DNA from 2 places in the Erythrobacter sp. MTPC3 genome. Region 2 is predicted to be linked to the other one. Evidence: predicted binding sites of a transcription regulator. Region 2 holds the regulator's gene; the other holds the start of a gene.
What was found. The regulator LexA, encoded in region 2, represses DNA repair genes until DNA is damaged. The targets are predictions, from matches to a motif close to GTTCCNCNCTTGTTCT.
Positions count from the first base shown of each region.

Region 1: ACGHU1_RS11865 (ATP-dependent helicase) is a predicted target of LexA. The motif match lies at 5,694-5,709, and genes of this name have one in related genera.

Region 1 is NZ_BTGP01000008.1:61,341-77,571, reverse strand. It holds gene ACGHU1_RS11885 (FAD-binding oxidoreductase) at 1-652, opposite strand, end outside; gene ACGHU1_RS11880 (hypothetical protein) at 813-1,433, shown strand; gene ACGHU1_RS11875 (DEAD/DEAH box helicase) at 1,622-3,064, shown strand; gene ACGHU1_RS11870 (hypothetical protein) at 3,109-3,282, opposite strand; gene ACGHU1_RS11865 (ATP-dependent helicase) at 3,366-5,684, opposite strand; gene ACGHU1_RS11860 (hypothetical protein) at 5,856-6,161, shown strand; gene ACGHU1_RS11855 (hypothetical protein) at 6,423-6,836, shown strand; gene rsmD (16S rRNA (guanine(966)-N(2))-methyltransferase RsmD) at 6,871-7,434, opposite strand; gene ACGHU1_RS11845 (pseudouridine synthase) at 7,431-8,210, opposite strand; gene ACGHU1_RS11840 (aromatic ring-hydroxylating dioxygenase subunit alpha) at 8,231-9,415, opposite strand; gene ACGHU1_RS11835 (AmpG family muropeptide MFS transporter) at 9,484-11,295, shown strand; gene ACGHU1_RS11830 (bifunctional folylpolyglutamate synthase/dihydrofolate synthase) at 11,308-12,606, opposite strand; gene accD (acetyl-CoA carboxylase, carboxyltransferase subunit beta) at 12,612-13,463, opposite strand; gene trpA (tryptophan synthase subunit alpha) at 13,477-14,259, opposite strand; gene ACGHU1_RS11815 (hypothetical protein) at 14,262-14,726, opposite strand; gene trpB (tryptophan synthase subunit beta) at 14,742-15,953, opposite strand; gene ACGHU1_RS11805 (phosphoribosylanthranilate isomerase) at 15,976-16,231, opposite strand, start outside.
Region 2 is NZ_BTGP01000001.1:126,766-142,996, forward strand. It holds gene ACGHU1_RS00615 (sensor histidine kinase) at 1-881, shown strand, start outside; gene ACGHU1_RS00620 (hypothetical protein) at 899-1,114, opposite strand; gene ACGHU1_RS00625 (citrate synthase) at 1,136-2,422, opposite strand; gene gltX (glutamate--tRNA ligase) at 2,461-3,885, opposite strand; gene ACGHU1_RS00635 (ComEC/Rec2 family competence protein) at 3,936-6,164, shown strand; gene lexA (transcriptional repressor LexA) at 6,187-6,876, opposite strand; gene ACGHU1_RS00645 (molybdopterin molybdotransferase MoeA) at 7,069-8,259, opposite strand; gene moaC (cyclic pyranopterin monophosphate synthase MoaC) at 8,259-8,732, opposite strand; gene trpC (indole-3-glycerol phosphate synthase TrpC) at 8,872-9,660, opposite strand; gene trpD (anthranilate phosphoribosyltransferase) at 9,665-10,657, opposite strand; gene ACGHU1_RS00665 (anthranilate synthase component II) at 10,654-11,265, opposite strand; gene pip (prolyl aminopeptidase) at 11,262-12,239, opposite strand; gene ACGHU1_RS00675 (phosphodiester glycosidase family protein) at 12,239-13,075, opposite strand; gene trpE (anthranilate synthase component I) at 13,084-14,628, opposite strand; gene ACGHU1_RS00685 (peptidyl-prolyl cis-trans isomerase) at 14,652-16,231, opposite strand, start outside.

The sequences.
Region 1 (16,231 bases), on a different contig from region 2:
GGGTCGCCGCAGTGACAATGCCCAAAGTGCCCTCTGACCCGATCAGCAATTGTTTGAGGTCAAACCCGCGATTGTCTTTCTTTAATGCTGTAAGGCTGTCGAACACGCTCCCGTCAGCCAGCACCGCCTCGATCCCCAGAACCTGCGCGCGCATCGTGCCATGGCGAAGCACCTGTGTTCCGCCTGCATTGGTGGAGACAAGCCCGCCGATTGTGGCGGACCCCTTCCCGCCGAGAGTGAGGGGGAAGCGCATGTCCTGCGCCTCCGCCGCATCGTGAAGCGTTTGGAGGATGACCCCAGCCTCGCACACGCACTGACCGGATGCAGCATCCATGCTGCGGATCTGGTTCATGCGGCGAAGCGATAGTATGATGGCGGTCCCGCTATCATCGGGTGTTGCGCCGCCCGCCATGCCGCTGTTGCCGCCCTGAGGCACGATGGGAATGCCGTGCTGCGCGCACAGTTTCATCAGGTTCGAAACTTCTGATGTCGATGCCGGAGAGGCGAGCGCAAGCGCGCGTCCTGTGTATCTGCCACGCCAATCGGTCACCCACGGTTCAAGGTCGGATGCGTCGCAGCTGAGCCCTTTATCGCCTAATAGGTCGGCGGCTTTGGCCAGGAATGTGTCTTTGTTGGAAACGGGGCGGTTCATTGTTGCCCCTATGCCACAATGCAGGACTATTGCGCCAGTCAATTGCGGCGCGCGGCGCCCGCAGTTAAGCCAGCGTTCAATCGTTTCCGCTAGATGAGGCCTTGATCTCGCATGATCGCATTTTCATCGTGACATGCCGATCAGGAGGACCGTTTTTTTGATGCCCAGCCTGCTTGCCCTTGCAACGCCGCTTGCGATGCTCTTGCCCTTACTGGGGCAGGGCAGTGAGCTGGCGGCAGGGTCAGCCCTGATCAAGGAAAGCGTCACTGCCCCTGCTGAGCAGGATATGTCTCCGCGCACTGCCGAGCATAAGGGCGTGACGCTGCCAGCGCGCTATCCTGCGCAGCCCGCCGTCTCGCCAGCGCCGCTCGACAGTTTTCGCGAACAGCAGGTGACCCGGCAAATTCGCATCGAACAGCGCGTTATTGTGCGGATTTCCCCTCAAAGATCGCGCAACTCCAATGAACTTCTCGCGCAGTTGCCGCAGCGGGCGCTGAACACGCGATACGAAGAGCGCGAAATGGAAAAATGCCTGCCGGTTGGCCGGATCGCTGGCGTTCAGACCGGCAGCGGCAGCCGACTGCTGTTGTTCCTGCGCGATGCGCGCATCATCTCCGTAAATCTTGAAAAAGCATGCCGTGCGCGCGATTTTTACTCAGGCTTTTATGTTGAGAAAAATGAGGACGGGCAATTGTGCGTGGACCGTGACAAACTGCAATCGCGCAGCGGTGCCAAGTGCGAGGTAGAGCGGATGCGCCATCTGGTAGCGATCGAAAACTAGGCCGCGGTGCTGACACCGTTTTTGCTTACCCCGCTGCATATACTGCCTGTACCTCTTGGAGATGCGCAGATTTCTTGACTTTATCGCCAATTTTCCGCAGAGGCGCAGCGCCTGCGGCGATATAATTCGCGCATGGCGGAAAAACCCGGGCAGTTTCGCGCTGCCCCTATCCGGACATTACCTTACGCATGACCTTTGCCGATCTCGGCCTCTCGCCTGAATTGCTTAAAGCCGTAGACGATGCGGGCTATACCGAGCCGACCGCCATCCAGGCTGAAGCCATTCCCGCAGTCCTGATGATGAAAGACCTCATCGGGATCGCTCAGACAGGCACGGGTAAAACGGCCAGCTTCGTCCTTCCCATGATCGATGTGATGGCTTCCGGGCGCCGGCGCGCTTTGATGCCGCGCTCGCTCATCCTTGAGCCGACGCGGGAATTGGCCGCACAGGTTGCGGAAAATTTCGAAAAGTATGGCAAGAACCACGATCTGAAAATGGCACTGCTCATTGGCGGTGTACAGATGGGTGACCAGCTCAAGACGCTTAACGAAGGTGTCGATGTTCTGATCGCAACCCCGGGCCGTTTGATGGACCTTTTTGAGCGCGGAAAGATCCTGCTCAATGGCTGCGAATTGCTCGTCATCGACGAAGCGGACCGTATGCTCGACATGGGCTTTATTCCCGATATCGAATTCATCTGCGACAAATTGCCCGACACCCGCCAGACCATGCTGTTCTCGGCAACCATGCCGCCTCCGATTGAGAAGCTGGCGAAGAAATTCCTGAGCAATCCCAAGCGGATCGAAACCACGCGCGCAGCATCGACCAATGCCGATATCACTGCGTTTAAAGTGCCGGTGAAATCCCGTCAGAAACGTGAAACGCTGAAGTGGTTGCTGCAAAACGATCAGGTTGAAACCGCGATTGTCTTTTCAAACCGAAAGACCACCGTGCGCGAGCTCAACAAATACTTGCAACGCGATGGATTTCGCAGCAGCGAGATCCATGGCGACATGGACCAGTCATCGCGCCTCGCCGAACTTGAACGGTTCAAGTCGGGCGATGTAAATATCCTTGTCGCCAGCGATGTTGCCGCCCGCGGGCTGGACGTAAAGGGCGTCTCGCACGTCTTCAATTTTGACACACCATGGCACCCGGACGATTACGTGCACCGGATTGGCCGCACTGGCCGTGCAGGGGCGAAAGGGCGTGCCTTCACCTTTGTCGCGGATGAAGACGCAGAGGCGATTGCAAACGTCGAAAAACTCACCGGCAGCAAGATCAAGGTCTTTGGCAAAGAGGACGTACGCGTCGAGCTTGCCGATGGATCGCAGGGCAAGACGGCTGATAAGAAACCTGCCGAAGACAAGTCCGCCGACGAAAAACCGGCTGAAGAGAAAAAGAGCCGGAGCCGCCGCAAGAAACCGCAAGACGAACCTGTCGAAGAGCGCAGCGAGCAGTCCGAGGCTCCGAAGACGGAGCGCGCCCCGCGCCGGAGCAAGGGCGAAGATCAGCCCAAGCGTGAGAGCAAGCCGCGCTCGCGCCGCCGCGACGAAGATGATGAGCCGGTTGCGCCGGGCGAATGGAACGGGCCCAAGCCGGGTTTTCTCGACGTCGGTTTCAAAGGGTAGGTCTGCGCGCCAAGCAGCGCGGGCGCAGACCCGCGTAAGGTTAATCAGTCAGCCGAAATTTTGGCCGCGACTTCTTCAATTGTGCCGGTAACGAGCAGCGGGCTACCGCCCACCATGCCGACATTGGTCTGGCCATTTTCACCGGTGCGCAGCCATGCAATGTTGTTGGCAACAACCAGATAGTCGCCGCCGCGCGATTCGAGCTTAACAAATTTCATGAACATGGCTCCCTTGCGCGAATTGCGCAGGGGCGTTGTGCGCGCGGAAGGTTAATTATTGTCCCGAAGCACGGGCGCCAAAATCACTCAATCACTTTCACAAAGCTGTCGATCACACGTTTTGTGCCGTGGTCCTCGAATTCGATTTCGAGCTTGTTGCCTTCCTGATCGACAACGCAGCCGGTGCCGAATTTGTCGTGCTGCACCATCGCGCCGATGGCGATGTCGCTGCGGGGTTTGGCGGCAAAGCTTGCGGCTGAGCGCCCCGGTTCTCGCAGGCGTGTCTGCTTGGTCTCATAGCCGCTCGCCACTGCGCGCTGCCAACCGGGACCGCGCGTGGTTGCCCGTTCGGGGCGGTCGCGTGCGACATGCGCGAAAGGATCATCGTTCTCCGACCAGTTCGCCCGCCACAGGCTCGCGCCTCCGGTCATGGTGGTTTCCTGATCAATGTGCTCCTCCGGCAGCTCTTCGATAAAGCGCGAGGGGATGGAGCTGGTCCATTGACCGTAAATCCGGCGATTGGCCGCGTGCAGGATCGTGCATTGCCGTTTTGCGCGGGTGATCGCGACGTAGGCTAGCCGGCGTTCCTCCTCCAAAGAGGCCAAACCGCCTTCATCAATGGCGCGCTGGGACGGGAACACCCCTTCTTCCCAGCCGACACAGAAAACGTTGTCGAATTCCAGCCCCTTCGCGGCATGGATTGTCATGATCGTGACGGTTTCTTCCTGATCGCCGCGGTCGTTGTCCATGACTAGGCTTACATGTTCCAGAAAATCGCCGAGCGTTTCGTATTCTTCCATCGCTCGGGCGAGTTCTGACAGGTTTTCCGCGCGGCCTGCGCTTTCCGCGCTCCGGTCATTGGCCAGCATGTCGTTATAGCCGGTTTCCTCCAGCACCCGGCGCAGCAGGTCGGATGGGCTGACCGTCTCGGCCACGTCCCGCCATGCAAGGAATTGCCGCATCAAGCCGCCTATGGTGTTGGCGGCGCGTTTCGGCAGTTCATCGCTATCGGCAAGTTGCAGCGATGCGGCAGCGAGCGGTTGACCGGTGCGGCGCGCGTGCTGGTGCATTTTCTCAAGCGTTTTCGCGCCAAGTCCGCGCTTGGGCTGGTTGTAGATACGTTCGAAAGCGAGATCGTCCTGCGGCTGCGCGATGACCCGCAAATAAGCGAGGGCGTCGCGAATTTCGGCGCGCTCGTAAAAACGAAAGCCGCCGATGATCCGGTAATTGACGCCGATCTGGATGAAGCGGTCTTCAAATTCTCGGGTCTGGTATTGCGCCCTGACCAATATTGCGACCTGATCGAGATTGGCCCCTTCGCGCTCCAGCCGCTCTATCTCCTCGCCGACCCTGCGCGCTTCTTCGGGGCCGTCCCAAACGCCGATGACCTTTACCTTGTCTCCGCCATTGGCCTCTGTCCAAAGCGACTTTTCATGCCGCTCGCTATTGGCGCGGATCAGGCCCGACGCCGCGCCCAGAATGTGCGGAGTAGAACGGTAATTCTGTTCGAGCCGAACGACATGCGCGCCAGGGAAGTCCTTTTCAAAGCGCAAAATATTGGCGACCTCTGCGCCGCGCCATGAATAGATCGACTGGTCATCATCGCCGACAACGCAGATATTCTTGTGGCTCTGCGCCAGCAGACGAAGCCAAAGATACTGGACTGCATTCGTGTCCTGATATTCGTCAACGAGGATGTAGCGATAGCGGCGCTGGTAATCTTCGAGCACGTCTGTGTGCTTGCGAAAAATGTTCAGCATATGCAGCAACAGATCGCCGAAATCGCAGGCATTCAGCGCCTTCATCCGGTCCTGATAAAGCCGATACATCGCCTGACCACGGCCATTGGCATAACTTTCATTCTCGATCGCATCGAGGTCTTCGGGATTTAGCCCCCGGTTCTTCCAGCGGTCGATCAATCCTGCGAGCTGGCGAGCGGGCCAGCGTTTCTCGTCCAGATCATTATCGGCAATCAGCTGTTTGAGCAGTCGCAGCTGATCGTCGGTGTCGATGATCGTGTAATTGCTTTGCAGCCCGACCAGCTCGGCATGGCGGCGCAGCATTTTCGCGCAGATCGAATGGAACGTGCCGAGCCACGGTATCCCCTCTGACTGAGGGCCAAGGTGCCCTGCGACACGTTCCCGCATTTCGCGCGCGGCCTTGTTCGTGAAGGTCACGCACAGGATCTGGCTGGGATACGCCCGGCGTGTGGCAACGAGATGCGCCAGCCTTGCGGTGAGAGCGGCGGTTTTACCCGTGCCTGCTCCGGCCAGCATCAGCACCGGCCCCTCCGTCGTCAGGACAGCCTGTTGTTGCGGATCGTTCAGCCTGGCCGCGTACGCGGGAACAGAAGCCGGAACATTGTCGCCATCTGCGGGCGTCGGGGCAGCGAAATCGGTCATGGATACACCCGAACAGGTAGGGAACGAATATCATTCCCGCAACCGCCATAAATCGGTTTTCAGCCATCCTGAAATCCGGACACCGGAACCGGGCTTTCAAATTACTTCGGAACCTAAGCCGGGGTGCCATCATTGGTTACGCAAACACACATTAGACAACAGGCTGAAACCATGAAGAACTTTATCGCAACCGGCATCACTACACTGTCTCTCGCTGCACTCGCCGCGACCGCTCCGGCGCTCGCGAAGGATGATCACGCGACGACCGCAGACAACTCGACCAAGGCTGAAACACCCGTGGTTGTGGAACGCAACAGTAATGGCAAAGCGACCAAGGTGCGCGTTTCCGGCAAGGTTTATGACGTCTGCATGAAGGACGATCAGGATGGCTGCATCAACCCGCGTGCGGCCGGGCTTAACTGGGGCAACCGCCCGCTGGATTACTGGCCGGGCAAACCCGCCAGCAAGATGAAGTAATCCATCTTAAAAATCGAAGAACAAGGGCGGCCCGGTGCCGCCCTTTTTCGTTGAAAGCGCGATGCGGTTTCGGCCCGCCTTATTTTTGCACCAATTGGCGACCGGGCGTTTGCCCTATCGGGCATCCGGTCTGTGTAACACTATAAATTCCATCGGCTTTTGCCCATACCGGAATGGTCATCGCGGAAGGGGACAACCCGCACTGATACCGCTAAATCAGCGGAGTTCGTCTCGCTTGGGTCTTTTTTTGAGGAGAAACCCATGCGAAAATCACACATCTATCTTGCCGGTATTGCAGTTGTAACCGCTGGCTTCGTTCTAGGCGCACCAGCTACCGCCCAAGAGGGCGCGCCGCCTCCCGGCACAGCGCCTATAGATGAAGTGTCGCCATCCGATACCGGCGCCGTACCGCCCGAATTTCAAGGTGAATATGACACGTGGCCGCCCGATCAAAAGGCGGCCTACGATATGTGGCCCTCATCCACTCAGGAATACTACTGGAGCCTTCCGCCAGAGCGGCAGTCCCTGTTCTGGCGTCTGACTGACGAGGACAAGATATCCCTGACAGCGATGACTGGCCCAGAACGCGAATCTGCGTGGGAGAGCCTTGAGGGTCGCGCAAGCGGAAGCGGCGATGCCGCTGACGAAATGCCTCCGCCACCGCCCCAGCGGTAACAGGCGCACGCAGATTGCTGCCGGTGACAGGAGCTCAACCGGCGGTAGCGTCCGGGTCGGTCAAGCGAAGCAAGGTCAACTTGCCTTTGCCGACCCGGCGTTCCGCGTCGATGGACAGGCCATCAACGTCAATCGTCTCGTCCCGCGCGGTTTCGGTGGCCATCCATGTCGCAGGGCCAATCCAGCCCAGCCGTTTCAACCGGTCCAGCGCCACCGAACCGGCCCCGGTTTGATAAGGCGGGTCGAGCAGCAATAAGTCATACGGTTCGCGCGCAGCCCTAAGGTGCATCACGGAAACAGCTTCCACCGTGCTGCGGCTGCGTGCATCGAATGCGGCGATGTTGGCGCGGATCGTGTCGATGGCCGCGCGGTCCTGTTCAACGAACAGGCAATGCGCTGCGCCGCGCGAAAGCGCCTCGAGCCCAAGCGCGCCCGATCCCGCGAACAGATCAGCCACGCGCAATTCCTCAAAATTGCCGAGCCTGCTGGCGAGCATTGAAAACAGCGTTTCACGCGCGCGATCTGCGGTAGGGCGGGTTGCGTCCCCTTTGGGAGAGGAAAGCTTTCGCCCGCGCCATTCGCCAGCAATGATCCTCATTTACGGCCCGTTTTCTTCAGCGTGCTGACGAACCGGTCGAGATCGCCCTTGCGAATCCGCGAAACCTGCCCGCGCGGCAAATCGCCAAGCTGGAATGGGCCGTAAGCGGTGCGGATCAGGCGGTTCACTTTCAGGCCGAGATATTCCAGCACCCTGCGAACTTCGCGGTTCTTCCCCTCGGTAATCGTCATTTCGATCCACTGGTTGCGGCCCGACGCTCTTTCCATGTTGGCATCGATGGAGCCGTAGCGCATGCCGTCAATCTCGACCCCTTCGCTCAGGGACTCCAGATCATCTTGTGTCACTTCACCGAATGCGCGGGCGCGGTAAGTGCGGGGCACCCCGCTTGAAGGAAGCTCCATCAGGCGTTTCAGACCGCCATCATTGGTCAGCAGCAGCAGCCCTTCTGTGTTGAGGTCAAGCCGGCCGATTGGCATCACACGCGGCGCATCTTTGGGCATGGCATTGACCAGTGCGGAATAAATCGTCGCACGGCCCGCCATGTCGCTTTCCGCCGTGATGAGGCCGGTCGGTTTGTGAAAACAGTAAAGCTGCGTCGGCTCTGGACCGGCGACTGGTTTCCCATCGACGCTCACACCGTTCAGGCTGGTGAGGAACGTTGCGGGTGTTTCAACCGGTTTTCCGTTCAAGGTGATGCGCCCGTCTGTGATCATCCGCTCAATCTCGCGGCGGCTGGCGATCCCTGCCCGGGCGAGCAGTTTGGCGATGCGATCACCCTCTGGGCGATCTTCGGACTGTTTAGGGTTGGTTGGCATTATGTGCGCCGCCTAGGCGTTCAGCGCGCAGCCCGCAAGAATTCCTGCACCGCCGCATCAAAACGCGCGATCCCGCCTTCGAGAGTGCCCAGCGTAATTTCGCTCACAGCCCCGCTTTCCAGACCTTGCTGGCCAAGCTCGGCAGCGCGGAAATCCTCGCTTGCAAAAACGCCCCCATCCAGCAGCGTCCAGCTACGCTCCCAATGATCGCGCGCTTTGTCGCTGGCTGGCGCTTCGGGAATGAGCATGAAATCCTCGACCAGCGTGAGGTCGTGCGCCTGCGGCATCAGCACCATGACGTTTACGTAATCGGGGGAGGGGACGATGATCGTCGCGGGGAGCAGTTGATAGGCGAAAGTTACCACCCGCCTCAACGCGTCCATATCGGTGAAATCGACATTTTCAACCTCTTCAAGCCTACCCACTGCAGAGCGCATATGCGGGCCGACATTGTCGCCGTTGGTTATGCCATCCTTGAAAAACGGACCGATGGTTCCGGCGTGAAGGCGGGTTACATGGTAACTTTCGAGGAAGGCATCCATGATGAGCTTCCAATTGCCTTTTACCGTGTGCGTTTTGCGCCTGAACAGATGGCTGCGATCAACACCAAACGCGCTGAAATCCTCGCCAAGCCGCATTGCATGGCTGAAATCTGCACCCTGTTCTGGAGCAAACCAGATCAATCCGCCCGCTTCGCAGGACGGCAGCTGTTTCAGACCGAACGCGCTTTTGTCGAGGTCCGGAAATGTTTCGGGGCGGGGCAACCCGACCAGCTTGCCGGAAAGATCATATGTCCACGCATGATAGGGGCAAACGAGTTTGCTGGCGCAGTGCACATCATCGCCTTCGACCAGCCTGGTTCCGCGGTGCTGGCATACGTTGAGGAACACGCGGACCTCGCCTGCCTTGTCACGCGTGATTAACAGCGGACGGCCCGTGCCATCGTGCGGCACCGCCATACCCGGCTCCGGCAGTAGGGCAGACGGACACAGCACCTGCGGCAATCGTTCAAACAGCCCCTCTTGCTCCGCTTTGAAATGCGCAGGATCGGTGTAACGGCTGGCAGGAACCGTCTCTATCCGATCCGTTACACGGACGGTGCCTGCGCGGATATTCTCCGCCAAGGCCAGCTGACCGTCCGTCGGGCGCAGAATTTCGGCACTTTCGATGCCCGTATCTGTTGATGGCGTTGTGGGCGCGTTCATCGCAGCGTTCCTATTCCTCTTATCCGCAGCTAGTGTTGCAGAAATTTCTTTGCGCTGAAAGGTCGTGAATGTCGCAGGCGAAAGCAGAAAAACCCGGCTGGGCAGACGTTGCCAAGGCAATGGGCCAGCGCAAGACGGGCTTTATGGCTCTGTTCGGCTTTGCCAGCGGTCTGCCGTTCTCTCTCTTTCTAGGCACGCTTTATGCCTGGTTGAGTGAGGCTGAGGTCGATCTGGAAACGATGGGCGTCTTCTCGCTGATCGGGCTTGCCTACGCATTTCAGTTCATTTGGTCGCCACTGGTGGACAAGGTCGATATTCCCGCCTTCCGCAGGCTGGGAAAACGCAAGCAATGGATCGTGCCGATGCAGCTGATCCTGGGCGCGATCCTCGTCACCCTTAGCGTTTTGGAACCGCGATCACAGCTCGGATGGTTCTCGCTGCTCGCCGGGATCGGCGCTTTGGCCAGCGCCACTCAGGATATCGCCATCAATGCGTGGCGGATCGATGTCGCGGATGAAAAGGCGACGCTCGATATTCTCTCTACGGTTTACCAGATGGGATACCGCCTTGCCGCGCTGGTTGGCGGTGCGTTCGGCCTGATTATTGCCGCGCGCATCGGTTGGCCGGAAACCTATATGCTCATGGGCGCAATTCTGCTTGCGATTGGTGCGGTTGGGTTGTTTGCCCCTGACGCACAGCGCGAGGAAGCGGGCACGATCGGACCCAGCGCCGAAGATTTCGCCGAGTTTTACAAAGCAGGCGAAGTGCGCTCTGCGGTGCGCAACCGCTATCTTTGGCAGGTCATCGCGCTGTGGGGCTGGGCGCTGCTGATCCTCGGCATTTTTATGGTTCGTGCACTCGGCGGCTTCGTGCCGATGTTTCCGGTCTATGAGTTCGCCGTGATGGGAAGCGACCGGGTGATCGATCTGAACTGGATGCTCGGCATGTTCCCGCTCGGCGCAGAGGGCCGTCCAGACCCGACCGAATTCACTGCCAAGATGGGGCCGCTGATCATTCTCGCCACTATCGTCCTGCCTGCAATCATCGCTGCCCGGCTGTACAAACGCAAAGCCGATGGCCGCGATGTCATCGCTGTCGGCGAAGACACCAGCGCAATGAGCTTTGGCGCTCTCGACCACCTGTACCGCGCGCTTTTGGTGCCGTTGGTGGAGTTTGTCGGAAGGCTCGGCTGGAGCCTTGTCCTGATCCTGGCACTGGTGCTGACCTACCGGATTTGCGACGCGATCTGGGGCACGTTTGCATACCCGTTTTATCTAGGTGAGCTGGAATACACGAACGATGAAGTTGCGTTTGCATCCAAGTTTTTCGGCGTCGGCGCGATTATCGCCGGGCTGGCACTTGGCGGGTATATGCTGACGGTGATGGGCCGGATGCTGACGCTGACCATCGGCGCATTGCTGGCGGCGTTGACCAATCTGCTTTACGCCGACCTCGCAATCGGGGGCCTGTATATGCAAGCCGCGAGTGACGTTGTCGGGTTTAGCTGGTTTATCAGCACCATCGCTCCTTTCGGATCGGAAGGATTGCCGCGTCTGACGTTCACGATCATGTTTGAAAATCTCGCCATCGGCATTGCGGGTGCGGCCTATATTGCTTGGCTGTCCTCCATCGTATCGAAAAAATACGCTGCCGTGCAATATGCGCTGCTATCATCGCTCACGCTTCTGATCGGCACATTAGGGCGCGGCGCGCTGGGCGAGATGATTCAGAACCAGGGGTATTTTGACGTCTTCGTCCTGACGACGTTTATCGGACTGGTTGCAGTTGTTCTTTGCCTTGCAGAGTGGTTCCGCCAGACTCGAGCCGGAGCAAACTCTGGCGTGGTTACACCTGAGGTCGCAGCGCAGCCCGCAGAATGAGGCCGCCGCTGACTAAACCGGGATCTCATCGTTGAGCCTTAACGCTTCGCCTGCAAGGTAAAGCGAACCGGCGATCAGCACGGGGTAATCGTCGGATGGCAGGTTGAGCAGCGCCTCCTCGAGATCGGCTGCGGCTTTCGCATCGGGGCCGAACGCTTTGGCTGGATGCGCATCGTGCCCAGGGACAGGAACAATCGTGAGGCTGCGGACTTTCTCGCCAAGCGGATCGAGCAAGGCGCGCGGGTCTTTGTTGTCAAGCATTCCGAGGATCAGGTGGGTGGAACCGATCTCGTCTGCGATGGCTCGGCCCGCGCTTGGATTATGGCCTCCATCAAGCCAGACGTTTTTGCCGGGCACCATTTTTGTAAGCGAACCTTCGGAAAGACGCTGCAATCGTGCAGGCCAGCTTGCCGAATTGATCCCTTCGACGATAGCCGGCTTGCAGATTGCCAGCTTTTCCTGATTCAGCACCATCGCAATTGCGAGGCCCGCGTTCTTGAATTGATGTTCGCCGTTTAACGCAGGAGCGAGCTGTGTCTCATCGCTGTGATGATCAACGTAGTAGCAATTTGCATCGTCGATGTAGAAGTTGACGAAATCCTCAAAAAGAATTGCCTGATTGACTGCAGCAACCGATTTGATCGCCGCTTGCGCTTCGGGCGCATAGGCATTTCCCATGGTCACCAACGGCACTCCGGCCTTTGCAATTCCGGCCTTTTCAAATGCGATCCGCGCCATCGGTTCTTCGGGCACACCGTCTTCGGGCGCGAGCAGGAAGCGTTCGTGGTCGATGCCGAGCGCCGCGATCCCGCACGCTGCAAGCACGTCCGGCTCCAACACATTGGTCGCATCCAGCCTGCCGCCCAATCCCACTTCAACGACGCAGGCATCGGCCGGAACACGCGCAAATTCAACGAAGGCTGCGGCAATGGTAATCTCGAAAAAGCTGCAGCCGAGCCCCTCTGCTGCGTCGAAGACCTGCTCCAGCAATTCGGCCAGCCGCGCGTCTTCGATCAGCGTGCCAGCGATGCGAAACCGCTCATTGTATCGCACCAGATGCGGCGAGGTGGTGACGTGGACGGTGTATCCTTGCGCCTCCAGAATGGCGCGCAGGAACGCGCAGGTGGAGCCTTTGCCGTTGGTCCCCGCGACGTGAAACACCGGCGGCAGGCGCTTGTGCGGATCGCCCAGCCGCGCCAGCAATGTCCGTACTGCATCCAAACCCAGCGTATCGCGCTGAATGCTCAGACTGCCAAGCCGGTCCAGCTGCGCCTGGACGCGGGGGTCGTCGGACCGACCAAGATCACGCATAAGGGTTAGGCTGCGGCCTGCGGTTGCAGGTAATCGATGACATTCGCAAGCGTGTCTTTCAGCTCGTGACGCGGCACGACCATATCGACCATCCCGTGCTTGTGCAGGTATTCGGCGCGCTGGAATCCTTCGGGAAGCTGTTCGCGGATGGTATCTTGGATCACGCGCTGCCCGGCAAAGCCGATCAGCGCACCCGGTTCGGCAATCTGCACATCGCCCAGCATGGCATAACTCGCAGTGACGCCGCCCGTGGTCGGATCAGTCAAGACGACGATATAGGGCAGCCCTGCGTTTTTAAGCCGCCGTGTCATCACGGTCGCGCGGGGCATTTGCATGAGGGACAGTATGCCCTCCTGCATCCGCGCACCGCCCGCAGCGGTCACGACGATATACGGACAATTGCGGGTAAGCGCGCGCTCTGCTCCGGCGCAGAACGCCATGCCGACCGCCATGCCCATCGATCCGCCCATGAAGCTGAAATCCTGCACGCCAACAACAGCCGGTCGTCCGTCAATCGCGCCCGATCCCACACTGAAAGCATCATCGTGCGGATTATTGGCGCGCGCGGTTTTCAACCGGTCGGTGTATTTCTTGCTGTCTTTGAATTTCAGCGGGTCCTCAGTCACCTGCGGCTGCGGTAACAGTTCAAACCCTTCATCGAGCAGCAGCGCGAGCCGTTTGTCGGCACTGATGCGCCCATGGTGCTCGCAGCGCGGGCAAACGTGCAGATTGTCCTCGTATTCCTGAACAAACAGCATTTCCTGACAGGATTTGCATTTGATCCAGAGGTCTTTTTCGGTGCTGTTCTTTTCCGAATTGAAGCCGAGCGAATTGCGGACGCGGGTGAACCAGTTCATTCGTCAATTTTCCTTAGGAGCGCGCGTCTTTGATCGCGGCGACCATTGCTGCTGTCAGCTCTTGTAGCTTGGCCGGGGCATTACTGCCAAATTCCTCGACCAGATCGATGAAGGCAGAGCCTACTACGACGCCGTCTGCGACCTTGGCAATCTCGGCGGCCTGTTGGGGTGTGCGAACGCCAAAGCCGACCGCGACGGGCAGGTCTGTCGATTGCTTGATGCGGGCCACGTTGTCCTCGATAGACGCGATGGCGGCTTGCTGTTTGCCCGTGATCCCCGCGACGGAGACGTAATAGACAAACCCCTCCGACCCGGCGAGCACCTGCGGCAGGCGCGCGGCGTCCGTCGTGGGCGTGGCGAGGCGGATGGGCGCAATGCCCTCAGCGCGCAGGGCAGGGCCAAGAGCATCGTCTTCCTCCGGCGGAATATCGACGCAGATGACCCCGTCGACGCCCGCGTTTTTGGCGGCGCCCGCGAACCACTCCGGCCCGCGCCGGATCATCGGATTGGCATAGCCCATCAGGACCAGCGGAATGTCTGGATGCCGCGCGCGAAAGTCGGTGGCGATTTGCAGCACATCGGCGGTGGTCGTACCTGCGCCAAGGCTGCGCAAATTCGCCGCCTGAATCGCCGGGCCATCGGCCATCGGATCGGTGAAAGGCATGCCCAGCTCAATCACGTCCGCACCGCCAGCGACGAGCGCATCGAGATTGGCAGCCGTGTCGCCGTCTCCAGCGGTGATGAAGGCGACGAAAGCCGGGTGGGGCTTGGAGAATGCGTTGGAGAGGCGGGTCAAATTTAGAACTTTCGCTGCGCGTTTGCATCGAAAGCCTTGCATTCGCCAGCAAACGATCCGTTCTTAGAGTTTACGGTAAGAACGCCAGTAATGCGATTGATCGAGAATTCGGGGTTATTCACAAAGTTAACTGAAGCTTTGCCGGAAATTGTTGTGTCATCCACAGAGTACTTCTTCACTTTGAACCAACCGTCATCGCCCCCCCTTAACGCGGGCAGAAGCGCTCTGGGAAGCCTCATCTCAGCTGCTCCTTCAACGATCCTGAAATCAGTGGTACTTTGATATTCGACCACATTGGCGCGCCTACTAGTTACGGTCACAGTGTTTCCATAATTATCGTAAGCATTTGCAGAGCCGCCGGTTTGGACGTTGGCAATTCCGCCGCCGACGCAAGTCAGGTTCAAGTCGGTGACCTCTGACGCATCGTTTACGAGCAGCGCCAATCCTAAAGATATTTCAAAGATCACTGCTTCTTTCCCTCATCAAATCTCCACCCCCAGCTTTTCAGCCACGGTGAAAATGTCCTTATCGCCGCGCCCGCACAGGTTCATCAGGATGATCTCGTCCTCGCTCATTTGCTTTGCGCGATCAGCGACGGCCGCAATTGCGTGGGACGGTTCAAGCGCGGGGATAATGCCTTCGGTGCGGCAGAGCAATTGGAAGCCTTCGAGTGCCTCATCATCGGTCACGGCGGTGTATTCGACCCGTCCGCTCTCTTTAAGCCAAGCGTGTTCAGGGCCGATCCCGGGATAGTCGAGCCCTGCGCTGATCGAGTGCCCCTCGGTTATCTGTCCGTCCTCGTCCTGCAGCAGATAGGTCTTGTTGCCGTGAAGAACGCCGGGCACACCGCCAAGCAGGCTTGCCGCGTGTTCGTCTCCGTCGAGGCCATGCCCTGCCGCCTCGACACCGAGCATTTTCACGTCGGCATCGTCAAGGAAAGGGTGGAACAGGCCAAGCGCGTTCGATCCGCCGCCGATGCAGGCGATCAGCAGGTCGGGCAGGCGGCCTGTGCGGTCAAGCATTTGCGCGCGCGCTTCGGTGCCGATCACGCTTTGGAAATTGCGCACCATTTCAGGGTAGGGGTGCGGGCCTGCTGCCGTGCCGATGATGTAGAACGTGTCATGGACGTTCGCGACCCAGTCGCGCAGCCCTTCGTTCATGGCATCTTTGAGCGTCGCGCCGCCGCTGGTCACGGGCACGACTTCTGCGCCAAGCAGCTTCATTCGGAAGACGTTGGGTGACTGCCGCTTCACATCCTCTGCGCCCATGTAAATCACACATGGCAGGCCAAATCGCGCGCAAACGGTCGCGGTGGCAACGCCGTGCTGGCCCGCGCCAGTTTCCGCGATAATGCGGGTCTTGCCCATCCGTTTGGCTAGCAAGATCTGCCCGATGCAATTGTTGATCTTGTGCGCGCCGGTGTGGTTCAGCTCATCACGCTTGAACCAGACCTGCGCACCGCCCAGCGCCTCCGTCAGCCGTTCGGCAAAATAGAGCGGGGAAGGGCGTCCGACATAATGCTTCAGCAGGTCGTCGAATTCGGCGGCAAACGCTGGATCGGCCTGCGCTGCGCGGTATTCACGCTCCAGGTCCAGGATCAGCGGCATCAGCGTTTCGGCGACATAGCGCCCGCCGTAATCGCCGAAATGGCCGCGATCATCTGGCTGCGTGCGGAAAGAGTTGGGTGAGTTCATATCTCGAGCTTCGAAAAGGGGGTTACGCGTCGAGCGCGGCTTTGCAGAAGGCGGCGATCTTGTCCACGTCCTTCACGCCTGGCGCGCTTTCGATGCCGGACGATGTATCGACAAGGTCCGTACCGGTTTCGCGGATTGCATCTCCGACGTTGTCTGGTGTCAGCCCGCCCGCCAGACCCCACGGGATGGTGTGGTCGAAATCCTTGAGCACATCCCACCTGAACGTTTCGCCATTGCCGCCGGGTAAAGCCTTTGCGGGGGCATCAAACAACAGCCTG
Region 2 (16,231 bases):
GGCGGTTGCTGGATGGAGTGCATTGCACCGTTCCCGGTTCGGACCGCCAATGGCGCGTCCGGTTGCTACCTATGGGGTCACAGTCGCGTGAGCCAGTCGGATTTGAGTTGCTGCTGGTTGCCGATGAGCCGTTGCTTACTCCAATCGCCCAGCAGGGTGATGCGGAAGAGGCAGGCTATTCACGGTTGATGGGAAGCACGCTGACACCGGTCCTTCGCCAACCGGTTGCGCGGATCATCGCAAACGCGGAGACCATACGCGCAAAGCTCGCCGGGCCGCTGCGCAGCGAATACAGCGATTATGCCGGAAACATCGCGGCAGCCGGGCAGCACCTGTCCGCCATGCTCGATGATCTGGTCGATCTGGACGTAGTCGAATCGCCTGATTTCACGACTGCGAGTGAGAAAGTGGATCTGGGTGACGCTGCGCGAAAAGCTGCCGGTATCCTCGGCGTTCGGGCGCAGGCGAGGTCGATTGCGCTTGATCTGCCGGGAGAGGGCGAGGCAATTTTTGCCCGCGCCGAAGTGCGGCGAGTCCTGCAAATCCTCATTAATTTGATCGGTAATGCGATTGCCTATTCCCCGGAAGGCAGCACGGTTAGCGTAGCCGTACATCAGCAAGGCGATGGACAGGTTGCGTTGTCAGTGGCTGACGAAGGCGCAGGAATAGACCCTGATCAGGCCAGCCGGATTTTTGAGAAATTCGAGCGGCTAGGGCGCGATAGTGCGGGCGGAACCGACACCGGTTCTGGCCTTGGTCTGTACATTTCCCGAAAGTTGGCCCGCGTGATGAAGGGCGATCTGGCAGTGGATTTGCCGATTAGCGGTAACGGGGATGCGGGAGCGAGGTTTGTCCTCACCCTGCCAGAATTTGGCGAGTAACCTTTGGGCTTTGCAAGCTAGCTGCCGCGGCCGATCCTTTGGCCGAGCAAGATCATCACCACTCCGATCAAGGCGGTGACGCCGCCATAAAGCGCCCATTCGCGCTGTGCGAGCATAAAGCTTCCCGCAGGCCACATTAGAATGCCCAGACCTTGCAGCGCCCACATCGCGCCGGACACAAAAAGGGCGGCCCCGACGACTTGCAGTGCAAGTTTGATCGCGGGCCGCCCCATTTGCTGTCTTTCTTCGCGGGCTTAGCGGTTGCTGAGCGGCACGTAATCACGCTGCGTCGGGCCAGTGTAAAGCTGGCGCGGGCGGCCGATGACCTGGCCTGGATCCGAAATCATTTCGTTCCACTGCGCAACCCAGCCAACTGTGCGGGCGAGGGCGAACAGTGCGGTGAACATGGTGGTCGGAAAACCGATGGCCGAAAGGATAACGCCGGAATAGAAATCGACATTCGGGAACAGCTTTTTCTCTTGGAAATACGGATCGTTAAGAGCCATTTCTTCCAAGGCAAGTGCAGTTTCAAACACCGGATCCTTGACGTTCAGCGCCTCGAACACTTCGCGCACGGTTTTCTGCATGACAGTCGCACGCGGATCGTAGTTTTTGTAAACGCGGTGGCCAAAACCCATCAGACGGAACGGATCGTTCTTGTCCTTGGCCCGCTCAATGTAATGAGGGATGCGGTCAGGCGTGCCGATTTCGCGCAGCATGTTGAGAGCCGCTTCGTTGGCGCCGCCATGCGCAGGACCCCACAGACAGGCAATGCCCGCAGCGATACACGCAAATGGGTTCGCGCCCGATGACCCGGCAAGCCGCACGGTCGATGTCGATGCGTTCTGTTCATGGTCGGCGTGGAGGATAAAAATCCGGTCCATCGCCCGCTCTACTGCGGGAATGACTTCGTATTCCTCTGCCGGAACGCCGAATGTCATCCGCAGGAAATTACCCGTGTAGCTCAGCGAATTGTCCGGCTGCATCATGGGCTGGCCGACCGAATATTTGTAAGCGGCAGCCGCAATCGTCGGCATTTTTGCAATAAGGCGGTGTGAGCTGATCTTGCGGTGCTCTGGGTCCGAAATATCGGTGCTGTCGTGATAGAACGCCGAAAGCGCGCCAACCACACCGCACATGATCGCCATCGGGTGCGCATCGCGGCGGAAACCCTGATAAAACTGGCGCAGCTGATCGTGCAGCATCGTGTGGCGCGTAATGGTGTAGGTGAAATCGTCCAGATCTTCACCGCTCGGCAGCTCGCCATTCAGCAGCAGATAGGACACTTCCATAAAGCTGGAGTGTTCTGCCAGCTGGCCGATCGGATACCCGCGGTGCAGCAGGATACCTTCGTTGCCGTCGATATACGTCAGTGCGCTCTCGCAGCTGGCGGTGGATTTATAACCCGGGTCAAATGTGAATTTGCCCGTTTGGCCATACAGCTTGCGGATATCGACCACGTCGGGTCCGGTGCTGCCCTGGAGCACGGGAAATTCGTGGGTCTCTCCGCCGATATCGAGTTTGGCGTTTTGATCTGCCAAGATGTGTCTCCTGCTCAATTCCTGCCCGTTGATCCGGCTCACGCAGCGTGTGCGTTGAGCCGGGCGAGGGCTTCTTCCCGTCCAAGAAGGACCAGAACGTCGAAAATTCCGGGCGATGTCGTCGTCCCGGTAAGCGCAGCGCGCATTGGCTGCGCAAGCTTGCCAAGTCCCAATTCCAGTTCCTCGGCGAGCGACTTCGTAGTGGCTTCGAGAGCCTCGATTGTCCAGTCATTTTCCGCCGCAAGCGCACTGGAAATCTTGCCCAGCCGCGCCCTTCCGTTTTCGTCAAGCAGCTTTGCGGCCTTTTCAGTCATGGCTAGAGGCCGCTGAGCGAACAAAAACTGCGCTCCTTCAGCAAGTTCGTGGACGCTCCTCGCCCGCGTTTTCAGGACCGGCATCGCCTTGGCAAGCAGATCGATATCGACATCGCCGTCCATACCTTTTGCTGCCAGGTTGGCCAGCATCCTATCGTCAGCTTCGCGGATGTAGTGCCCGTTCAGATTCTCGAGCTTTTTCATATCGAAACGAGACGGACTTTTGCCCACTCCGCCCAATCCAAAAAGCTCAATTGCTTCATCCCGCGTGATTTCTTCGCGGTCGCCGTGGCCCCAGCCGAGGCGAAGGAGGTAATTGAACAGCGCCTCTGGCAAAATACCCATCTCGTCGCGGTAGGCATCAACGCCCAATGCGCCGTGACGTTTGGACAATTTTGCCCCGTCCGATCCGTGGATCAACGGAATGTGTGCGTAAACTGGCTCTGCCCAATCGCCCTCTATCCCGTCCATCGCATGATAGATCGGCAATTGGCGGAATGCGTTGTTGAGGTGATCGTCGCCGCGGATGACATGCGTAACTCCCATATCGTGATCGTCCACCACCGCTGCCAGCATATAGGTCGGCGTGCCATCTGCGCGGAGGATGATGTAGTCGTCGATCTCATCGTTCTTGACCGAGACAGATCCCTGAACCTCATCCTGAATTGTGGCTTCCCCGTCCTGCGGGGTCTTGAGCCGGACTGTATAGGATGCTCCATCGGGAGCCTCGGACGCGCTGCGATCCCGCCAGCGTCCGTCATACCGCATTGGCTGCTTATTTACGCGCTGTTCGGCGCGCATTTCCTCCAGCTCCTCACGCGTGGCAAAGCATTTATAAGCATGGCCAGCATCCAGCAGCTTGTGCGCGACTTCGGCATGGCGATCTGCGCGCGCGGACTGGAATGTCGGCTCCTCATCGTAATCAAGGCCGAGCCAGCTAAGTCCGTCGAGAATGGCGTCTATGGCTTCTTGTGTTGAGCGTTCCTTGTCAGTGTCTTCAATCCTGAGCAGCGCCTGCCCGCCGTGATGGCGGGCATAAAGCCAGTTAAAGAGCGCCGTTCGCGCACCGCCAATGTGCAAAAACCCGGTTGGCGAGGGCGCAAAGCGTGTAACCACTGCCTTACCGCCGTTTGCGCTTTCGCTAGCCATGTCCTTCAAATTCCTTTTCATTTCTGCCCTGATGCTTCAGGGGAAACACCATGCGCGACGCGCCATTAGTGCCTTTGGGCGGCGGTGCATCCGATGTTCCGGCCGCCGACAATGTTGCAATGCAGCGCCCTTGGCAAAGGGGCGCAGCGTTGTCCAGCATCCCGCGTATCATTGCGAGCGGCGCAAACAGGTTCCTGAGCGCTTCGGGGTTTGACCGTGCCCCGTGGCTCGCCGTTCTGTTTGCGAGCGGGATCTTAGCATGGTTTGCACTGAAATCGCCGCTGCAGTGGATCATGGCTATCACTGCCGCGTTGCTGGCCGCGCTGTTTGCACTCGCTGTCTGGAGACCGGGGGAGGGGCGAGATCACCTTCGCAGCGCGGTCGTCGCTGGAGGTGTTATTTTCGCCGCAGGAATATTGGTTATCTGGCTGCGTTCGGAGACCGTCGGTGCAGAGCCGATCGACCGGCCAACAATCGAGCGCGTCCAGGGTTACATCCTCGCCAGAGAGGACCAGCCAGCCCAAAATCGTGTGCGGCTGACGATGGCGGTACGCGACGCGGGAAGCGGTGAAAGCCGGAAAATCCGCGTTAATGTTCCGTTGGACACGCCAGTTTCAGGCGACAAATCGACTGCGATATTGCTGGAGGGTGCGATCATTCGGGCCCGCGTGCGCCTTATGCCACCTGCCAGCCCGATGCTGCCTGGCTCTTATGATTTTGCGCGTGCTGCATGGTTCAAAGGATTGGCTGCAACCGGCAGCGTGATGGGCGGCATCGAAGTCATGGAACAGGCCCCGCCTGCAAGCGGTCTGGCGGCTATTCAGCGCGCGCTTTCATCGCATGTCAGGGAGCGCGTGGACGGCTCCGCTGGAACAATCGCAGCCGCCTTTGCCAGCGGAGACAGAGGCGCCATTACCGAAGCTGACGAAGACGCGATGCGCGATTCCGGTTTGACGCATCTGTTATCAATCAGCGGACTTCATGTGAGCGCCGTGATCGCCGGTGGCTATCTGATCGCACTGAAGTTGTTGGCGGCGTTTCCTCCCCTTGCCCTTAGGGTGCGATTGCCGGTGGCGGCTGCGGCGGCAGGCGCGCTTGCCGGGATTGGATACACGCTGCTGACCGGTGCGGAAGTTCCGACTGTGAGAAGCTGCGCAGCCGCTATGTTGGTCCTTATTGCTCTGGCGCTGGGCAGAGACGCGCTATCATTGCGGATGGTGGCGGCTGCCGCAGTCTTTGTGATGCTTCTGTGGCCGGAAAGCGTGGTTGGGCCTAGCTTTCAGATGAGCTTTTCAGCCGTGCTCGCCATCGTCGCATTGCATTCTTCGGCACCTGCCAAGGCGTTCCTCGCCGCACGAGAGGAGCCTTGGTTGAAGCGAACCGGGCGAAAGGTCGCTATGCTGTTCATCACCGGCCTTGTGATTGAGATTGCGCTCATGCCGATTGTGCTATTCCATTTTCACAGGGCAGGGTTTTACGGCGCTTTTGCCAATGTCTTTGCGATCCCTTTGGTCACTTTTATTTCCATGCCACTGATTGCGTTCGCGCTGGCGCTCGACCTGCTGGGGTTGGGCGGGCCTGCGTGGTGGCTGGTTCAGAAATCGCTCGATGTGCTTCTTGGGCTCGCCCACTTCACATCCGCGCAGCCTGGTGCCGTCAAACTGATGCCGCAGATGGGTTATGGAACCATTGCCATGTTTGTCATCGGCGGCATGTGGCTCGCGCTGTGGAGCGGGAAGGCCCGTTTATGGGGACTGCTGCCTTCGGGCTTGGCCGCCGCGACCTTGCTCGCGACGCCAATCCCGGACCTCCTGATTGGCCGCGAAGGCCGGCATGTCGGCATCACAATCGAAAACGGCGAAGGCGCGCGCGATATGCTGTCATTGCGGAACAGTCGGTCGTCCTATTCGAAGGACAACCTGCTGGAACTCGCCAGCGTGGAAAGCGAACCTATCCCATTGGATCAGTGGAGCGGCGCCAATTGCTCGACTGAATTCTGCCTTGTCACGATCACGCGAGCAGCGCGAGAATGGACGATCCTGATGGCGCGTAACCGTGACATGGTCGAAGAACGCGCCTTGGCTGCAGCATGTGAACGATCCGACATTGTGGTCGCTGACCGGTTCCTGCCGCGATCCTGCATGCCGCGATGGCTTAAAGCGGACCGTCGCTTGCTCCAGAAAACTGGTGGTCTGTCCATCGACCTTGCCAATGAACGGGTCGTCAGCGTTTCAGCTGGTCAGGGACAGCACGGATGGTGGCGCGGGACGCAGGAATAGACCTGCTGCCCCGCGCAACACATCAGTGGTAGCGCCGCAGTAAGCCTGCAAGCTTGCCCTGAACCTTTACCTCACCCGCGCCGTAAACTTGCGGGTCGTACATCGCGTTGGCCGGATCAAGGCGGATATTACCGCCGTCCTTATGGAGGTATTTCAGCGTCGCTTCTTCATCACGGACCAAGGCAACCACGATTTCGCCATCGCGGGCATTGTCAGTCCGACGCACAAGTGCGAAATCACCGTCGAAGATCCCCGCCTCGATCATGGAATCTCCCGATACCTCGAGAGCGTAGTGCTCACCAGGACCAAGCAGCGCAGCCGGAACCGGAAGCGAGCTTTGACCCTCCAGCGCCTCAATCGGAGCACCGGCGGCAATCCGGCCATGCAGCGGGATCTCGATCACGTCATTGGCAGGCTCTGGCGCCTGTTTCATGACCGCAGAGGCCGAGGCGACCGTATCATTGGCATTAACCGTGGCGCGGGGCGTAGGCGTGGAATCTTCGGGTTGGCGGATCACTTCCAGCGCCCGCGCCCTGTTGGGCAAACGCCGGATAAACCCGCGTTCTTCCAAGGCAGAGATCAGGCGGTGAACACCCGATTTGCTCTTGAGATCGAGCGCCTCCTTCATTTCTTCGAAACTTGGCGAGATACCGGTTTCATCCAGACGTTTCTGGATGAATTGGATCAATTCGTGCTGCTTTGCAGTCAGCATGGGGTCACTCCCTAAAACGCACGTGCCGGACCGACAAATAGCCCGTAGTGCCTGTTTCACGCATCCGAAGAGGCACCGATAGCTGGTGCTTTGCCGATACTCCCCGCGCACCGATAAGGTGAACGAATGCGGAACGAATAGGCAACCCGATTCGACCTGTCAAGTTTCGTTAAGCGCGATAACCCGCAGAATTCAGCCGTTGTGGAGGTAAAACACCGGAACTGTCTCGCCTTTCCGCACGAAAAGCGATCCAGCGGGTCGGTCAATCAGGCAGTTCGCCGTGGCAAGCGCCTGCAACGCACTCGAATCCTGAACCGCCGACTGGCTGACGGTTTCACCATCGGCAATTCCTCTCAGGAATTCGCGGCGGCTCCCAGTAGCGGGCAAATCCTCCGCGGCGATGAGGTTGCGCGGCGCGCCCATCGGCGACGTCGATCCAAGCGCGGCGCGGACCAGCGGAATGCCGAACAGAAAACACGTCACGAAACTCGACACCGGATTGCCGGGGAGCCCGAGTATGATTTGCTCGCCGCGCGTCGCCACCATCAATGGCTTGCCGGGCTTTATCGCGACTTTCCAGAACGCGAGGTTCGCCCCCCAGTTGATCAGTGCCTGCTGGACAAGATCGTGATCGCCGACGGATGCGCCGCCTGATGTGATAAGGATGTCATGACCTTCAGCCAGAGCAAGTGCATCGGCCAATGCCTCCGTGTCATCCGCCACCGGGCCAAGCCGGGTTACACCGCCCACTAGAGGGCGCAGCATGGCGGCGATCATCGGGCCGTTGCTTGCAGGAATTTGGTCGGGGCCGCAATCCGCTGGATCGGAGGCCAGTTCATCGCCGCTGTCGAGCACTGCGATCCGTGGCAGCCTGCGCACCGGCAACAGGCCGTGTCCCGCCGCGATGGCTAGCGCGATCTGCGCCGGGCCCATGCTCGTTCCGATCCGCATCACCCGTTCGCCCGCAACAAAGTCGAAACCCTTGCTGCGAACGTGCCGCGCTGCTTCCGGCCGCGTCTCGCCTTGGGCAAGCGATACCGTATCACCCTCGACCACCGCATTTTCCTGTATCAGGACGCGGTCGCTTCCCTCAGGCATTTGGGCACCTGTAGAAATACGGGTGCATTGCCCTTCATCAAGACTGCCCGCAAAGGGGGTGCCGGCGCGGCTTTCTCCTACCTTTGACCACGGCCCGCCGCCGCAAATGGCGTAGCCGTCCATGGCGGACAGGTCCGCTGGCGGCTGCGTTCGCGCGGCCATGAGGTCCTCCGCCAGATAACGCTCTCCGGCAAAGCCATCCGCTGAAACGCGCTCAACACCGAGCTCTGGCGCAAGCGCGAGGAGGCGTGCCTGCGCCTCTTCCAGCGTGAGCATATCAGCCATCAGCTATCTGCTTTCCACGTGCCCGATTTACCGCCGCGTTTCTCAATCAGGCGCACGGCTTCGATAACCATCCCCTTGTCGATCGCTTTTGCCATGTCATAGATTGTCAGCAGCGCGGTGGAGACCGCCACCATCGCCTCCATTTCGACACCCGTTTTGCCGGTTAGCGATGCGCTGGCCGTGACAGCGACTCCGTCTTCTTCGAAGGTGAAGTCGATGCTCACCGCTTCCAACCCGAGGGGATGGCATAACGGGATCAGCTCGCCGGTGCGCTTGGCTGCCATAATGCCCGCAATGCGGGCCGTGCCAAGCACATCGCCTTTTGGCGCATTGCCTGCGCGGATCGCGGCCAGCGCGCTTTGCGACATGGTGATGCGCCCGGCAGCAATGGCAAGTCGCTGGGTTTCAGCCTTCGCGCCGACATTCACCATATGCGCCGCGCCGCTGTCATCGAGGTGGGTCAGATCGCTCATCAGACGCCTCCCTGCAGGGGAGACATGGACCGCATGTTACACGGTCCTGAGCGGGAAGATGGGGCGGCTGAAAAAGGGAGTGGATGCGCTGTCATTCGCCAACCATACCGCGATCCTTAGTGGTAGGACAGACCCGCTCTCAACCGTTCAAAAGCGCCGCCGTGGCCCCTGTGACATCATTCGCGCGCATCAGGCTTTCCCCGACCAGGAATGTGCGCACGCCGGACCGCGCAAGCCGATTGCAATCGGCGTGAGACGAAATCCCGCTTTCCCCGACGAGCAACGCGCCTTCAGGAGCGAGCGGGGCCAGCCTTTCGGTCGTTTCGAGCGTGGTAGTAAAGGTCTTCAGATCGCGATTGTTGACCCCGATCAGGCGCGATTTGAGCTGTTTTGCCGCGCGTTCCAGCTCGGTTTCATCGTGAACCTCGACCAGCACGTCCATCCCGTGATCCAGTGCCGCGCTTTCAATCTCGGCCATCTCGCCGTCTTCCAACGCAGCGACGATAACCAGAATGGCATCCGCACCCAGTGTCCGGGCCTCAAGACACTGCCATGGATCAACCATGAAATCCTTGCGCAGCACAGGCAGAGTGCAGGCCGCCCGCGCCGAGATCAGATATTCATCCGCACCCTGAAAATACGGCGCATCGGTCAGGACCGAAAGACAGGCAGCTCCGCCTGCCTCGTAATCGCTGGCATGTTGGGCGGGACGAAAATCTTCCCGGATCAAGCCTTTTGACGGGCTCGCCTTCTTGATCTCGGCAATAAGCGCATAGCTGGTTTGCGATTTTGTCCGCAGTGCTGCCTCAAACCCGCGAGGGCGGGTCTGGGTGCGCGCGGTCGTTTCCATTTGCGAAAGCGAAATGGCCGCTTTTCGAGCGGCAACGATTTCGCGTTTCGCCGCGCAGATTTCTTCCAGCTTGTTCATAAGGTTACTTTGCCAATTCAATCCATTTTGCGAGCAAGCCAGATGCTTTCCCGCTGTCGAGCGCTTCTGCTGCCATTGCGGCGCCGGTCTGCCAATCCTCCGCATCATCGGCGACCATCAGCGCGGCCGCTGAATTGAGCAAGACCGCATCGCGGTATGCGCTTTTGCCGCCTGCAAGCAGGCCTTTCAATGCCTCGGCATTGTGTGCCGGGTCTCCGCCGCGAATTGCCTCCACCGGAGAATTGGGAAGGCCGGCCATCCCTGCATCAACGCGCTTCATGGCGAAATCTGCGCCCGCGACATCTGCTAGCTCATTCCCGCCCGCAAGGCTCAATTCATCCAGCCCCTCATCACCCGAAACGATGAATGTGCGCTCTGTGCCAAGCCGAGCTTTCGCCTCGGCATAGATGGGGACATAGGCAGGGCGCGCGATCCCGATCAACTGACGTGACACTCCGACAGGGTTGGAAAGCGGCCCCATCAAGTTGAAGATTGTGCGGCGGCCCAGTTTCTTCCGGATAGGCTGAATACGGCCCATCGCGGGATGGTGGTTCGGCGCAAAAAGGAAACAGATGCCGATTTCAGCCAGCGTTTTTTCCGCTGTGCGTCCCGCCGCCTCCATGTCGAGGCCAAGCACCTCAAGAGTGTCGGCTACGCCCGCCTTTGAAGAGATCGCGCGGTTGCCGTGACGCGCGACCGGCACGCCGCAGGCGCCGACCACTAGGCCAACGGCAGTGGAGACGTTGAGCGTGTGGTGTCCATCGCCGCCAGTGCCGCAAACGTCGATAGCGTTGTCTGGTCCAGGCACCGGGATCAACCGGGCACGCAGAGCGCGGGCGGCGCCTGCGATTTCTTCTGCCGTTTCGCTGCGTTCGGTCATTGCGAGCAGGAAGCGGGCGATCTCCTCGTCACTCGCCTCACCGTCGAGGATCCATCCGAAAACCTCTTCGGCCTCGGCTTCATCCATGTGCGGAACGGCTAGCGGCAGCGTCTTCATTGGGTCAGCCTTTCGGGGAGCTTGGCATCGATGCCGCACACCTTCAGGAAATTGGCGAGCATGGCATGACCGTGTTCGGTTGCGATGCTTTCAGGGTGAAACTGCACGCCGTGAATGGGCAGCGTTTCGTGGCGGAAACCCATAACGCTTTGCTCGTCAAGTCCGGGCGTTGCAGCGTGGGCATTGGCGACGAGGACATCGGGCACGTCCACGACTTCAAGGCTGTGATACCGTGTCGCTGTGAAGGGCGAGGGGAGGCCTGCAAAAACGCCGCTATTGTCATGTGTTACAGGCGAGGTTTTGCCGTGCATCAACCCGCCGCGCACCACGCTCCCGCCAAAATGCTGCCCGATCGATTGATGGCCAAGGCATACGCCAAGCAGCGGTTTGCCCGCATCCGCACACGCAGCGACCAGATTAAGGCTGATCCCGGCTTCATTAGGAGTGCAGGGGCCGGGCGAAATGAGATAGCCTGCCGCGCCGATTGCCAATGCTTCAGACGCGCTGATGGCATCATTTCGCTCCACGCGGACGTCAACGTCCAGTTCCATCAGATAATGGACCAGATTGAAGGTAAAGCTGTCGTAATTGTCGATGACGAGGATCATGCGGAATGCTCGGCAAAGGCATCTGTCGCTCGCACCAGCCCATCTATGATCCCCGGTTCGCTGGCGCTGTGCCCGGCATCATGGACCATCCAAAGCTGGGCTTCGGGCCATGCCTTTTTCAGCGCCCATGCCGCTGCGGGCGGGGTGCAGATGTCGTGACGGCCCTGAACGATAATGCCAGGGATGTGTTTGATCCTGTCCATGTTTGCCAGCAGCTGACCTTCTTCAAGGAAGAAGTCCTCAAGGAAGAAACGCGCGCAGATGCGGGCAAATGGCACGGCTTTTGATGGGTCGGCAAATTCTTCGAGCAAACCTTCATTGGGCAGCAGCGTTGCCACGGTGCCCTCCCAAAGTGACCATTCGCGTGCTGCATCCAGACGGGTCTGTTCATCCTCGCTGGTCAGCCGCGCGTAATACGCTTTGACGAGGTCATCACGCTCGCTTTCGGGGATCAGGCCGGTAAAATTGTCCCATTGCTCCGCCATGATCTCGCTTGCACCAAAGCGATAGAGCCAGCCTTTCTCTTGCTGGCGGGCCAGAAACACCCCGCGCAGGATCAGTTCTGTCGTGCGTTCAGGATATGCCTGCGCATAGGCGAGCGAAAGGGTTGCGCCCCAGCTGCCGCCGAATACCTGCCACGCATCATGGCTGCACATCTTGCGCAGCGCCTCGATATCCTCGACAATGCGCTGAGTGTCGTTGTTTTCGATCTCTGCAAACGGCGTGGATTTGCCGCAGCCGCGCTGGTCGAACAGCAGGACATCATACCTGTCCGGGTTCCATTGCCTGCGATGCGAGGGGCTCATTCCGCCGCCGGGGCCGCCATGCAGGAACACTGCCGGTTTTGCGCCAGGTGTCCCGCATCGCTCCCAATACAGCGAATGCCCCTCTCCGACATCGAGCATACCGGTCTGGTAGGGCTCAATTTCGGGATAGAGCGTCCGCTCATAACTCTGCATGTTGGATGGCGGCATTACTTTTTCTCCACCACGAGCAACGGGCCCACGCGGCCTGTATCCATCCGGCCCGTCGCCGGGTTCCACAGCGATGACACATTGCCATCAAGATAGAGCGCATTTGGCGTCTGCAACTCATCGCGGAAGTACCGCGCAAACACTCCAAAGCTGACGGGTTCATCTGAAATGACAAAATGCGCTTTGCCATCGGCATCTACGCCGACACCGTTGCGGATCGCGCGCGACGGGCCGTTTTCCTGAAAGTCAGGGTGAAGCTCTCCGTTGATGACGAGCATCGGGCCGGATTGCGTGCCGAATTGCGGGCGGTCGCCAATAGTGCGAAAAAACGTATCGGTATCGAGCACCCGCCAATTGCAATCGCTGCCGAAGAAAACGCCGTTGGGTTTCATGTGGAAGTTGCCCTCACCATCGGCGCGGTTCAATTCTTTAAGACGCTGGCTGTCCTGCACAAAATATCCGATTGCATTAAGGTCATCTCCGTACATTCCGGCATTCGTCGCAAACGCTACCGTGCCCGGCTGCGCGATTGCCGCATATGAAGCGATCCGCCCGAAATCATCGCCGCTAACGGCGGCCTTGGCCGTGGTGATTGAGTGGCTGGCGGGATCGGCGATGCAATGGGTGAAAGCAGCCCCTTCAAACGTAACGCCCGAACAGTCGGAGGGAAGGGCGATCTGTTCGGCGGGCGCGTTGCTCGCATCATCAGAAGCAATGACCGTAACGCCGCCATCGCTTTCCAGTTGCGCGCGCATCACAGGCTCACCCGATGGTTCGGGATTGCACGCGGCCAGCGATACGATCAGGGCGAGGGAAAGGGTGCGTTTAATGGTCATAATTTCGCTCATTGTCCAAAACCAGGTTCGCTGGCAATGCGCACAGCCTCGCCTGCAGCTGCAATCAGCGCGCCTGCTTTCGCGCGGCATTCTGCGTATTCATAATCGGGGTTGCTGTCTGCCACGATCCCCGCGCCCGCCTGCACATGCATTGTCCCGTCTTTTACGACCGCCGTGCGAAGGACGATGCAGCTGTCAACGGAACCGTCGGGCGCAAAATAGCCGACGCCGCCAGCATAGGCCCCGCGCGTTTCCGGCTCCAGCTCTGCGATGATTTCGCACGCCCTTATCTTGGGCGCGCCGGACACAGTTCCCGCCGGAAAGCCTGCAAACAGCGCATCAAGCGCGTCTTTGTCATCATCCAGTGCGCCGATCACATTGCTGACGATATGCATCACGTGGCTGTAACGTTCGATGGTAAAGCTGTCGGTGACTTCAACACTGCCGCGCGCGGCGACGCGGCCTATGTCATTGCGCCCCAGATCGAGTAGCATCAGGTGCTCCGCCAGCTCTTTGGGGTCAGCCAATAGGCTTATTTCGTTATCGCGGTCCTCGGCAGGGTTTGCACCGCGCGGGCGCGTTCCGGCGATGGGGCGGATCGTGACTTCCTTCCCGCCCTTGGCATCATCGCGAACGCGCACCAGTATCTCGGGACTTGAACCGACAATCGCAAAGCCCGGCAGGTCGAGGAAATAAAGAAATGGGGAAGGGTTAACCCGGCGCAGCGCACGATATAATTCCAGCGGCGGCAGCTCGAACGGGCAAGTGAACCGCTGGGCCAGCACCACCTGAAAGATATCGCCTGCCACGATGTAATCCTTGGCGCGGGCGACCATGTCCTTGTAATCGCTTTCTGCCATGACCGGTGTCAGCTGCGGCGCAGGAGTGCCGCCGGCAACACGCGGTTCCGGGGGGCGCGGACGGGTGAGGGCGCGCAAGGTCTCGTCTATCCGTTCTTCCGCATCGGCAATTGCAGCTATCGGAGATGCGGCTTCCCAAATCGGGGCGATGCAGAACAGCTCATCGCCAAGGCTGTCGAACACTAGGATGATTGTCGGCCTGACAAACAGCATGTCTGGCAGCGCCAGCTCGCTCGCCTCGGCGCGGGGAAGCGTTTCGACAAGGCCAATCGTTTCGTATCCAAAATATCCAACCAAACAGGCAAGGGCAGGCGGCAGAACGTCGGGCGTATCGATCCGGCAGGCATCGGCTAGGGCGCGCAGTTCTGCCAAGGCGTCTTTGGCGCATGGCTCGAATGCGTCCCGATCCGTTCGCCAGGCGCGATTGATTGCCGCCTTGCCTTCGCTGCCCCTGAATACGAGGTCAGGGTCGAGCCCAAGCAGGCTGTAACGGCCGCGCACCTCGCCGCCTTCCACCGATTCCAGCAGAAAATCACCGCGGCCCGGCTCAATCAGCCGCCGCGCTGCGCCCACCGGTGTGTCGCTGTCGGCCACGATCTTGCGCCACACCAGCGCAGGTTTGCCAGCGGCGAGCGCATTTGAAGCGCCAGCGGCATTCTCAAGCGATGCGGATACGGATGGGGCGGAGGTCACGCGGCGAGGAGATTAAGCATCGATCAGTTCGTCTCGCCCAGCAGCTGGCGGCGCACGGCTTCGATAGCGTCTTCGTTGCGCTCGACACCGATCTCGGCACGGATCGCATTGGTCAGCTGCTCGGTGTACTCCCCGCTAAGGGCCGCTGCGAGCTGCTGGCGTGTCTGTTCGACAAGCGGATTGTCGTCCGGGATATCCTCGGTCACGATTTCGTTCAGGTTCACGATATACCACCCAATGTCCTGCGGCGCTTCGTAAATCTTGGTCGATCCCTGCGCCATGCTGAACATCAGCACCAGCGGCGGCGGCGGGTTTTGATCCTGCCGGGCAAACAATTGGCGGCGCTCCAGATCAATCTGCTCGACCGGGGGCAGGGCGGTGTCCTCTTCTGCGATGGCCGATGCCAGATCGCTGTCAGCGCGAACCTTTTCCAGAATGCGATCAGCGCTTTCTCGCGCGGCCTTGGCACCCTCAGCAAAACGCCACGCCATCTCGACCTCTTCGCGGTTTTCTGAAAGCGGCGGCGCTGCGGCCTCGGTGATGCTCGACACTTCGTATATGATGAACTGTGTGCCGGGCACGATTTCGGCCAGCTGCGGTTCACTTTCGTCCATCTGGAACGCTGTCTCCAGCGTCGGGACCAATCCGGGGTTAACCTGGCCGCCCTGCGGACCAAAAACCCGGCCATCTGCAAGCAGGGGCGGAGTGGTGGCGACCTCAAGATTATAGGCTTCGGCGACTTCGGTCAGCGGGTTGCCGGTATCGACTTCCTCTTCGATTCGTGCGCTCAAATCAGCGAGAGCGAGCGTGCGTTTCTGTGCCTGCAATTGATCGGTGATCTCCGGGGTTGCCTGGGCAAGGGTGCGCGCCGGCGTGCGTTCGATCCCGTCGACGCGCGCGACATACCAGCCAAGCCCGCTTTGCGCAGGCTCGGCAATCGCACCATCAGCCGCGGCAAATACATTTGCTGCGACTGCCGGGCTCAGCGTGCTCGCGACTTGGGACTGCGTCTGGTCCTGAGCGGTTGAAACGCTGAAACCGGCCTCCCTGGCTGCGGCTTCGAGAGAAAGTCCGCCGCGAATGCGCGAAACCAGCGATGTGGCGGCGTCCTGTGTCGGCACGAGGAAGGAGGACACGTCGCGCGTTTCGCTGGCCGCAAACTGCTCTGCGTTTTCTTCATAGAAAGCGCGGATTTCCTCCGGCGTCGGTTTGATACTGGCGTCAACGCTATCGGGCCCAAACACCGCATAACGCAGCGTGCGCCGTTCCGGCAGGACAAAGCGGGAGCGGTTTTCACTGTAAAACTCTTGCAATTGCTCATCGGTAGGGTCGCCTTCCGGTGCGAAAGCAAAGCTGGGGACAAATGCAATGCCGCCGCGTCGGCGTTCCAGCAGCAGCGCGGCGTATTGCTTGGCCGCCTTTGTTGGCATTCTGGGTGCAGACAAAGCCGGGACAAGCAATTGCTGGGCCAGCAGGCCATCGGCAAGGTCCCGGCGAAGGATTGCATCGGTCAAATTCTGTCTGGCCAGCGCAGCTTGATAAACGCCCTCGTCAAAATCGCCGGTCGGTCCGCGAAACGCTGCAATCTGAAGGATTTCGCTAT